Regions from separate parts of the Pelosinus sp. sgz500959 genome, predicted to be linked through region 1. Evidence: a T-box and tRNA genes for the amino acid it is inferred to sense, from the RefSeq annotation. Region 1 holds a T-box; the other holds one or more tRNA genes.

Region 1 (5,088 bases):
CATACATGGCAGTTTGTGCAGCGCGTCTCTCGATGGAATTCGGCACTGCAGTATAGACTCTGTCTTTTAGAATATCCAAATAAATTGAACTTAAATCTACGGTACAAAAATTATGCACAGTATGATAAATGAGATGGAATTCATATTCTTCATAAGCTGTGGTAACCTTTTCACGGACTTGTTCTAAGCGCAAGAGTGCCCAGCGATCAATCTCCAGTAATTGCTCATAGCTAACCTTATCTGTCTTTGGATTAAAGTCGCTTACACTGCCCAAGATATAGCGGAATGTATTTCTGATCTTACGATACACTTCAGACAATTGTTTCAAGATGTCATTAGAAATACGAACATCAGCTTGATAATCAGCAGAAGCTACCCAAAGCCTTAGAATATCTGCACCATATTTATTAATGACTTCTTGAGGATAAATGACATTACCAACAGATTTAGACATTTTACGTCCATCACCATCAACAACAAAACCATGGGTAAGTACTGCCTTATAAGGAGCTGTTCCTTTGGTTGCGACCGAAGTGAGCAGCGAAGACTGGAACCAACCGCGATGTTGGTCACTTCCTTCCAAATATAAATCCGCAGGCCATGCCAGTTCTTCATGTTGTTCAAGTACAGCTGCGTGACTTGAACCACTATCAAACCAAACATCCATAATATCCGTTTCTTTGCGGAAAGAATCGTGTCCGCAATGAGAGCAAGTAAAACCAGTAGGCAAAATTTCCGCTGCGGTTTTAGCCCACCAAGCATCTGATCCTTCCTCGCGGAAGAGATCTTTCACTGCTGTAATGGTAGTATCATTAATTACATGTTCATTGCAACTTGTGCAATAAAAAATAGGAATAGGTAAACCCCAGATTCTCTGGCGTGAAATGCACCAATCATGACGATCAGCGACCATGTTATGAATTCTTTCTTCACCCCAAGTTGGAACCCACTGTACTTCTTTGATTGCCTGCAAGGCTTGTTCTCTAAATCCATCAACTGATGCAAACCATTGCTCTGTGGCCCGGTAAATAATAGGATTCTTACACCGCCAGCAATGAGCATACTGATGTTTCACTTTGCCTTTGCCAAGTAGCAGTCCACGTGCTGCAAGTTCCTTAATGACTGGAACATCTGCATCATGAACAAACATTCCTTGGAAAACGCCACCTTCAGCAGTGAATTTTCCTGCATGATCAACAGGATTAATAATTGGCAAACCATACTTCACACCGATCTCAAAGTCATCTGGACCATGTCCTGGCGCAGTATGAACACAACCTGTACCTTGCTCTAAGGTAACATAATCCGCTAAAATAATTGGGGATTGACGCTCAATAAACGGATGTGCAAAAACAAGGCCATCAAGTTCTGCACCTTTCATGGTTTTAAGGATCGTATATTCTTCAAGCCCATTATTCTTAGCTACTGATTCAATTAATTCAACGGCAAAAAGATAAACTTTACCCTGGCTTTCTACCCAAGCATAGTCAAATTCAGGATGAATAGCAATGGCCACATTTGCAGGCATCGTCCATGGGGTCGTTGTCCAAATCACACCATATACATTTTCTTTTGCAATATCAGCAGGTAATGTACCTTTATCATCAACTAATGGAAATTTAACATAAATTGTATGAGATTTTTTCTCAGCATATTCAATTTCAGCCTCAGCTAATGCTGTTTCGCAAGAAGTACACCAGTAGACTGATTTTAACCCCTTATAAATATGCCCTTTTTTAGCCATTTCGCCAAATACTTCAATTTGTTTAGCCTCATAGTCATGACGTAAGGTTACATAAGGCTGATCCCAATTGGCAGCAACGCCTAAACGTTTGAAATCATTACGTTGAGTATCCACAAATTGCAATGCATAGTCTTTACATTCTCGGCGCAAATCAAGAGGCTTAAGTTCATGACGATTCAGACCTAAAATCTTGATGGCAGCATGTTCAATCGGTAGTCCATGTGTATCCCACCCAGGCACATAAGGAGTATTAAAACCACGTAAGGATTTATATTTCAAAATCATATCTTTTAATACCTTATTTAGGGCATGACCAATATGGATATTACCATTGGCATAAGGAGGTCCGTCATGTAAGATAAATTTTGGTTTTCCAACCTTTGTTGTACGTTTTTCATAAATTTTTTGTTCATTCCAATATTCCAGTAGTTGTGGTTCTCTTTCCGGTAAATTACCACGCATTGGGAATTCTGTCTGTGGTAAATTTAATGTTTTACTATAATCCAAACTAACACCTCCAAAAAATAAAACCTCTCCATCCCGAAAGGGACGAGAGGTTGTTTCCCGTGATACCACCCTAATGACTTTTTACAGCCACTACTAAACGAAATAACGCTCGTCAAACGGCGAAGCCTACTTAACATTCGGTTCGCAGTTCAGGAGTGATCTTCACCATGAAGGTCTTTATTAGGCTCACACTATTCCTAACTCGCTGTGAAATTCCACATTATGGCTACTGTCTCCATCATCACTAATCTAACTATGTATAATTTTGTATTTCTTCATTATACATAAAGAAAGATACTTAGTCAAATCTTTAACCTATCCTAAGTATCAAGTCATTTATTTTTTTGATTAATCCTCAATTACATCGCCTAAAATATCCAATTGAGCCTGTACTAAGTTGCGCACACGGAGACGATATACCTTATCTTGTTTTTGCAATCCCTCATATTCATCATTCATACGTCGCACTTTATTTGTGGCTTCATCAAGGATTTTTCGCGCCTGAACTTCTGCTTCTTTAATCATCAGCTCTGTTGTTCTCTTTGCATTTAACTTCACTTCTTCAGCCGTTTCTTGGGCGATGATTAAGGTATTATGCAATGTATTTTCCATATGCTGAAAATGTTCCAATTTGCTGCTTAAGCGATCTAGATTTTCTTTAATTTCGATATTTTCCCGATAGAGTTGCTCATAATCTTTGATCACACGATCAAGAAATTCATCCACATCTTCTTCATTATAGCCACGAAAACTTTTCTTAAATTCTTTATTATGAATATCTAATGGCGTTAACATGATTACCCCTCCTAGTCTACATAAAACGCTTTAATAAAATGCTGGTTCTGCCTTTTTTGGTTTGACCTAACACTTCACAGACTTCAACGCGTCCACGCCCACGCATGGAAATAATATCTCCAACCTTAATGGCCTTCGCACTATTTTTTGCATCCTGCCAATTTACTTTTAATTTACCGATCCCAATTTCATCCGACATTGTTGTCCGAGAAGTACCAAAACCAGCTGCTGCTACTACATCAAGTCGCAATGCTGATACAGTCGTCCTGATTTCTTTTGTCTTCTCTTCTCGAGGTGCAATGTCTGACAAACCTAAAGAAGATACAGTGACAGGTGCTGCGCCAATCATTTTAAAATCCTGAATAATAAAACCTGACAAGGATGAATCAACAATAATTTGGCAGCCATGTCCACGCATAATGATATCACCAATAATCTCCCGTTTAATGCCAAGACCCATTAATGCTCCCAACACATCCCGGTGTGTTAGCTCATAATAACGTTCATCCCACGTTACGGCTAGCGCTTCGATCTTTGCGTCAGGGGTTCCGCGAAATTCCTCATTAAGAAAAATGACCTTTACTCGTTCAGCACCATGATAACCACCATTTGATACTAACTTTAGACTGCTATAATGAGCCCCGATCGTTTCAGCAATACTATAACCATGAGGATCAAGAAATTCACTTACTTTATATTTCCGATTGCGTTGTGCATGTTCAGCAGTATCTAAGAGGCGAGCTGCTAACTCTCCTTCACCACTCGCTCGATAATAACGTAAAATTTTCTCGCGTTCACTCATCTGTTTTTTTCCCCATTTCATGGGAACGTCGTGTCGCAGCTTTTACCGCATCCATTAGGGCAACACGCACGCCCCTTTGTTCTAGAACATGGATGCCTGCAATCGTTGTTCCACCTGGCGATGTAACCATATCTCTTAATTTTGCTGGATGCTCACCCGTTTCAAGAACCATTTTAGCAGCTCCCATTAAAGTCTGAGCAGCCATAATAATTGCATTTTTACGAGATAATCCTACCCATACACCAGCATCTGATAACGCATCAATCATAACAAAGGCATAACCAGGACCACTGCCAGATAATCCCGTTACTGCATCCATAGCACTTTCTTCCATTTTAATAGCTTTTCCTACAGATGCAAAAATCGTTAATACTAACTTACCATTCTCTTCCCCAGCATACTCACCGAGAGTAATCACCGACATACCTTCTCCGACTGCGACTGGAGTGTTCGGCATAGCTCTTACAATAGGTACACAAGGCAATTTTTCTTGTAAGACTTTTGTTGTTACGCCTGCTACAACTGATACGACTAAAATTTCCGGTGATACGAAAGGGGCAATGGTGTCGAGCACAGTATGAATGACTTGTGGTTTAACCGTTAGAAATAAAATATTGACCCCTTTCACTAATTCTTCAATGTTTAACGTACCATGAACACCTAATTTTTCTTCCATATAATCAAGACGTTGTTGAGATATATCACTCACAGTAATTTGCTGTGGCGCAATTAAGCCTGCTTTCACAATACCGCCAATCAATGACTCTGCAATCGCACCACTACCAATAAAACCTATTTTTTTACTTTGTAACATAGTTCCTCCATATTGCAACTCTTATTTATTCCATGGTAGAAATTCTTTATCTATTCCTTCATCATGAGGGCTATAAGCAACATCTACGTTATTAGGCGCACACAAAAAGATATTATTGCCTATTTTTTGAATGCTGCCAGCCAATGCATAAGTCGTACCGCTAATAAAATCAATCATCCGTTTCGCAACTTCTTTGTCACAGTTCTCAAAATTCACGACAACAGGTTTGCGATTTTTTAAATGATCAGCTACATGTTGAGCATCATCAAAAGAAAAAGGTTCAACGACCATCACTTTCATTTGTTTTTGTGCCGTAGGCAGATTCACTATATTATTACTCTTTTTCCCCTTAATTAGCTCAACTTCTTCAACTTTACTTTTTACTTCTTGCGGCTCATGTTCTTCTTCTACTGGCTCAATCAAACC
Region 2 (5,088 bases), on a different contig from region 1:
TGGTTGATGATTGTATTAAAAGTATGAGATTGACAAAATTAAAAGGCCTATATGAACAACATCGCTTGCGAGCTGATGAATTACAGCGTATGGGTGACGATCGCTTTTTGCAGGAATTAGCAGAAAGTCAGCGAATAAATAATGAAATTAACAAACTGCATTATTTATAAATGAAAAATAAACTAAGCCTTGATTGGGAGACCAATAGAGGAGGGGAGTAAAATGACAGAAAAGAAGAATATACCCAGTGAACATGTAACGAAATTGGTGAATAAAGGTAAAAAACACGGTGGTGTTTTAACCTATGGTGAGATCATGGATACTCTCCAAAGTGAAGATTTATCTCCTGATGAAATTGATGATATGTATGAAGTATTTTCAAGCAAAGGGATTGAAATAGTAGATGAACTTCCCGATGATGCTGAGCGGGCTGAAGAGCCTGAAGTATTAGAAAAAGAAGAAATTACTGCAGATGAAGTCGATATCGATTTAAGCATTCCTGATGGTATTAGTATTGATGATCCTGTTCGTATGTATCTGAAGGAAATTGGTAGAGTTCCATTATTGACTGGTGATGAAGAGATAAAACTTGCTCAGCGTATGGAACAAGGGGATGAAGAAGCAAAACGACGTTTAGCTGAAGCTAATTTACGTTTAGTTGTTAGTATCGCAAAACGTTATGTTGGGCGTGGGATGTTATTTTTAGACTTGATTCAAGAAGGTAACTTAGGTTTGATCAAAGCTGTTGAAAAATTTGATTATAACAAAGGTTATAAATTCAGTACCTATGCGACATGGTGGATTCGTCAAGCGATTACACGTGCGATTGCTGACCAAGCGCGAACCATTCGAATTCCGGTGCATATGGTAGAGACGATTAATAAATTGATTCGTGTATCAAGGCAGCTGCTTCAAGAGCTTGGACGTGAACCACAACCTGAAGAAATTGGTAAGGAAATGGATATTAGTGTTGAGCGAGTACGTGAAATTATGAAAATCGCTCAAGAGCCAGTATCTTTAGAGACTCCAATCGGTGAAGAAGAAGATTCTCATTTGGGAGATTTCATTGAAGATCAGGATGCACCTGCTCCAGCCGAAGCTGCTTCTTTTATGTTATTAAAAGAGCAGTTGGAAGAGGTATTGGATACGCTGACTCCTCGCGAGGAAAAAGTTCTCAGACTTAGATTTGGACTTGATGATGGACGAGCGCGTACGTTAGAAGAAGTTGGACAACATTTTGGTGTTACCCGAGAACGGATTCGCCAAATTGAAGCGAAGGCTCTTAGAAAATTAAGACATCCTAGCCGTAGTAAGAAATTAAAAGACTTTTTAGAATAACTTTGGTATTTGATAAAAACAGTAGCAGGTTTTTACAGCAGGAAATAAGGGATGGTTTCATATTATTATAAGAAGAAGCTTAAGTAGCGCAATAGGGTGTTGATAAAGCGGAATCAGCATAGATTAGTAAAATAATATATTTTTGATTCTGTGAAAAAAAGTTATTGACATAACATTGCTGTTATATTATAATAATCAATGTTGGTGAAATTCCTGGATAGCTCAGTTGGTAGAGCAATCGGCTGTTAACCGATCGGTCGTAGGTTCGAGTCCTACTCCAGGAGCCATTTTCATTACGAGGGCCTATAGCTCAGCGGTAGAGCAGCCGGCTCATAACCGGCTGGTCCCTGGTTCGATCCCAGGTGGGCCCACCATTTAAATTAAGACATATGGCCCGTTGGTCAAGCGGTCAAGACACCGCCCTTTCACGGCGGTATCGGGGGTTCGATTCCCCCACGGGTCACCATCTCGGGCGATTAGCTCAGCCGGGAGAGCGCCTGCCTTACAAGCAGGATGTCGGCGGTTCGATCCCGTCATCGCCCACCACATGATATCGAGATGCAAAGCATATGCTTTGCATTTTTTAGTTTAGGTAAGTTAATCATATGAAGTGAGGTGAGGGAAAATGAAACTTGGTGAACGATTGGCAGCGCTAGGAGCTTTTGTGCCTCAAGGGGCACGTTTGGCTGATATTGGCACAGATCATGGATATTTACCAATTGAGCTAATACAGAAAAAAATTGCTATTTCTGCTGTTGCAGGTGATATTCATAAAGGACCTTATCAAGCAGCGAAAGACAATATAGAGAGTTTAGGATTGGAAGAAAAGATTTCTGTGCGCTTTGGTAATGGATTAGCAGTGCTTTCTCCTGGTGAAGTTGATACAGTCGTCATTGCTGGTATGGGTGGTAGTACGATTATTGAGATCTTAAAAAGTCAACCTGAAGTAACATCTTCTGTTACACGTCTTATTTTACAACCGATGATCGCAGCAGTGGCCGTACGCTCTTGGTTAACTGCGAACAAATGGTGCATTGTGGATGAAGCCTTGGTGCAAGACGAGGGGCGATTGTATGAAATTATTGTAGCGGAGCAAGGGGTTTCCCCTGAATTTGAATCGATTATGTATGATATTGGTATGATATTATGGAAGAAGAAACCAAAGCTACTAGGGTTACACCTTGATCACTTAATTGCCCAAACTGAGCGGGTGTTACGCGAAATGGCAAATAGTGACAGTGCACAACAAAGTTCCAAATTTGATGAGTATACCAAGAGATTGGAACAATTGGAGGCTAAGAGACAATGTCTGTAAAATGTCAGGTTATAATGGATGCTGTGGAGCGATTGGCGCCAAGATATCTGGCTGAAAGTTGGGATAATGTAGGCTTACTATTAGGTAGCCCTGCCCAAAAAATTTCTAAGATATTAGTCACTTTGGATGTGACTCAATCCGTTGCCGATCAGGCTATTGAAGATGGTATTGATTTGATTATTACTCATCACCCAGTTATCTTCAAAGCGTTTAAAAACATTCGTACTGATTTACCGCAGGGACAACTTTTAGCAAGTTTATTAAAAGCAGATATTGCAGTATATGCTACTCATACCAATCTTGATAGTGCAATTGGTGGTGTGAATGATATTTTGGCAGAAAGATTCCAGCTACAGGATGCCAAGCCTCTTGCAGTGAGTTATACAGAAAAACTGTATAAGTTAATTGTGTTTATACCAAAAACTCATTTAGAGATTGTGCGCAAGGCTATGACGGAAGCTGGAGCTGGACATCTTGGAAACTATAGTCACTGTACATTTACAACACCTGGTACGGGAACGTTTATGCCTTTAGAGCAGGCAAAGCCTTTTATTGGACAATCAAGTACGCTGGAATTTGTCGAAGAAGTTCGCCTAGAAACAATTGTAACGGAGAAAAACAGTCGACGAATTATCAAGGAAATGCTGAAAGCTCATCCTTATGAAGAGGTAGCTTACGATTTAATTCTCCTTACTAATTCTGGCGATACCCTGGGGTTAGGACGTATCGGCAAATTGGCAACGCCTATGTTGCTGCATCAGTTTGTTGTTTGCGTTAAAAATTCATTAGGTATCGAGTATGCGAGTGTAGCCGGATCTAAAGAAAAGATGATCAAAAAAGTGGCAGTGTGTGGGGGAAGCGGTGCTAGTTTAATACATAAAGCGGCTTTTGCTGGTGCTGATGTACTTGTTACGGGTGATGTAAAATATCATGAAGCGCAAGATGCATTAGCTGCTGGTATTGCAGTAATTGATGCTGGACATTTTGCAACAGAGCAACCCGTAGTCTCTCATGTGGCTGAATATCTCATGGCATGTGGGAAACGGGATAAATGGGGCGTGGATATTGCTGTTGATTCTGTCAATCAAGATGTATTAGTCGTCTATTGATAAAAATTTTAGCATGTGGGAAATATTACAAAATGCATCTATATTGACGATGATTGTTTTCTGTGATAAAATATTAATCTAGCTAATTAAATAATCTTTATAAGTGCTGTGAGTAGGAAAGATGATCGCGGATGCCCATAAAGCATACGAGGAAAGTCCGAGCTCCATAGGGCAGGGTGCTGGATAACGTCCAGCGAGGGCGACCTCAGGGAAAGTGCCATAGAAATGTAAACCGCCGGTTATGCCGGTAAGGATGGAACGGTGCGGTAAGAGCGCACCAGCAGTCAGGTGACTGGCTGGCTAGGTAAACCCCACCTGGAGCAAGACCAAATAGGGAAGGGATGAAGCTGCCCGCTGAACCTTCCGGGTTGCGTCGCTAGAGCTGTCAGGTAACTGCCAGACTAGATAGATGATCATCACCACGTAAGTGGAACAAAACTCGGCTTATTGATAACTCACAACCTAATAAGAAAGATTGACACGTAGTGCTCGATGAGAGAACTACGTGTTTTGCATTTCGGAATCAGAATGTATAACAATTTCTTGATTCCAAGTAAGAACGACTAAGACTTCTTTATAAATTTAATACCGGACTTAAATGAAAGAAAAAAACTAATTAATAATTATATTATAGTAATTATAATTATTAATTGTTGACTTTTCTATGGTATTTTTCTACAATATAGATATACTCATCTTTGTATAAGGAGATAAGTATTGAGCAGACTAAAAGTAAAATTGAAATAATGGAGGCTACATAATGAGTGTATTAAATATTAGTAATGCAAGTGATTTCAATGATAAAGTGCTAAAAAGTGATAAACCAGTTCTTGTTGATTTTTGGGCACCTTGGTGTGGTCCTTGCAAAATGGTTGCTCCTGAACTTGAGGCTGTAGCTGAAGAATATGAAGATAAAGCGATTGTTGCTAAAATAAATGTTGATGAACAACAGCAACTAGCTAGTCAATATGATGTTATGAGTATTCCAACGTTATTGATTCTCAAAGATGGGAAAGAAGTAAATCGTCTTGTTGGATATCGTCCTCGCAAAGATTTAATGGACGCTATTGATAAAATGATATAATAAAAAAAGACTTGGCTTAGCCAAGTCTTTTTTACAAGTAATAGAAGATTTATTTACTTTGTTTTAAATCAAATTGTCGATTTTATTTAGAATGAATATTGTATATTTTTATAAAATTTATATTGTATAAAGAACGTTAATTTGCGATAATAGAACGCAAGGAAGAACAGAATTGTCGAAATTTAAGCAGATTTGACAGAGTTGTTTAAATGGTTTCAATTCCCGATTCTTGTCTGAGAAAA

The links. The T-box of region 1 lies ahead of ileS (isoleucine--tRNA ligase). A T-box ahead of a tRNA ligase gene usually reads a tRNA of that ligase, here a tRNA-Ile.
Region 2: it has a tRNA-Ile gene. The T-box ahead of ileS (isoleucine--tRNA ligase) is inferred to sense a tRNA for this amino acid. The anticodon was not compared.

What each region holds. Positions count from the first base shown of each region.
Region 1 is NZ_JBGJZL010000002.1:79,735-84,822, reverse strand. It holds gene ileS (isoleucine--tRNA ligase) at 1-2,251, opposite strand, end outside; T-box leader at 2,287-2,502, opposite strand; gene ACAN52_RS03090 (DivIVA domain-containing protein) at 2,600-3,046, opposite strand; gene ACAN52_RS03085 (RNA-binding protein) at 3,063-3,848, opposite strand; gene proC (pyrroline-5-carboxylate reductase) at 3,841-4,662, opposite strand; gene ACAN52_RS03075 (cell division protein SepF) at 4,684-5,088, opposite strand, start outside.
Region 2 is NZ_JBGJZL010000003.1:419,344-424,431, forward strand. It holds gene dnaG (DNA primase) at 1-170, shown strand, start outside; gene rpoD (RNA polymerase sigma factor RpoD) at 223-1,338, shown strand; tRNA gene ACAN52_RS06860 (tRNA-Asn) at 1,550-1,625, shown strand; tRNA gene ACAN52_RS06865 (tRNA-Ile) at 1,638-1,712, shown strand; tRNA gene ACAN52_RS06870 (tRNA-Glu) at 1,730-1,804, shown strand; tRNA gene ACAN52_RS06875 (tRNA-Val) at 1,809-1,884, shown strand; gene ACAN52_RS06880 (tRNA (adenine(22)-N(1))-methyltransferase) at 1,964-2,653, shown strand; gene ACAN52_RS06885 (Nif3-like dinuclear metal center hexameric protein) at 2,644-3,762, shown strand; RNA gene rnpB (RNase P RNA component class A) at 3,872-4,224, shown strand; gene trxA (thioredoxin) at 4,523-4,846, shown strand.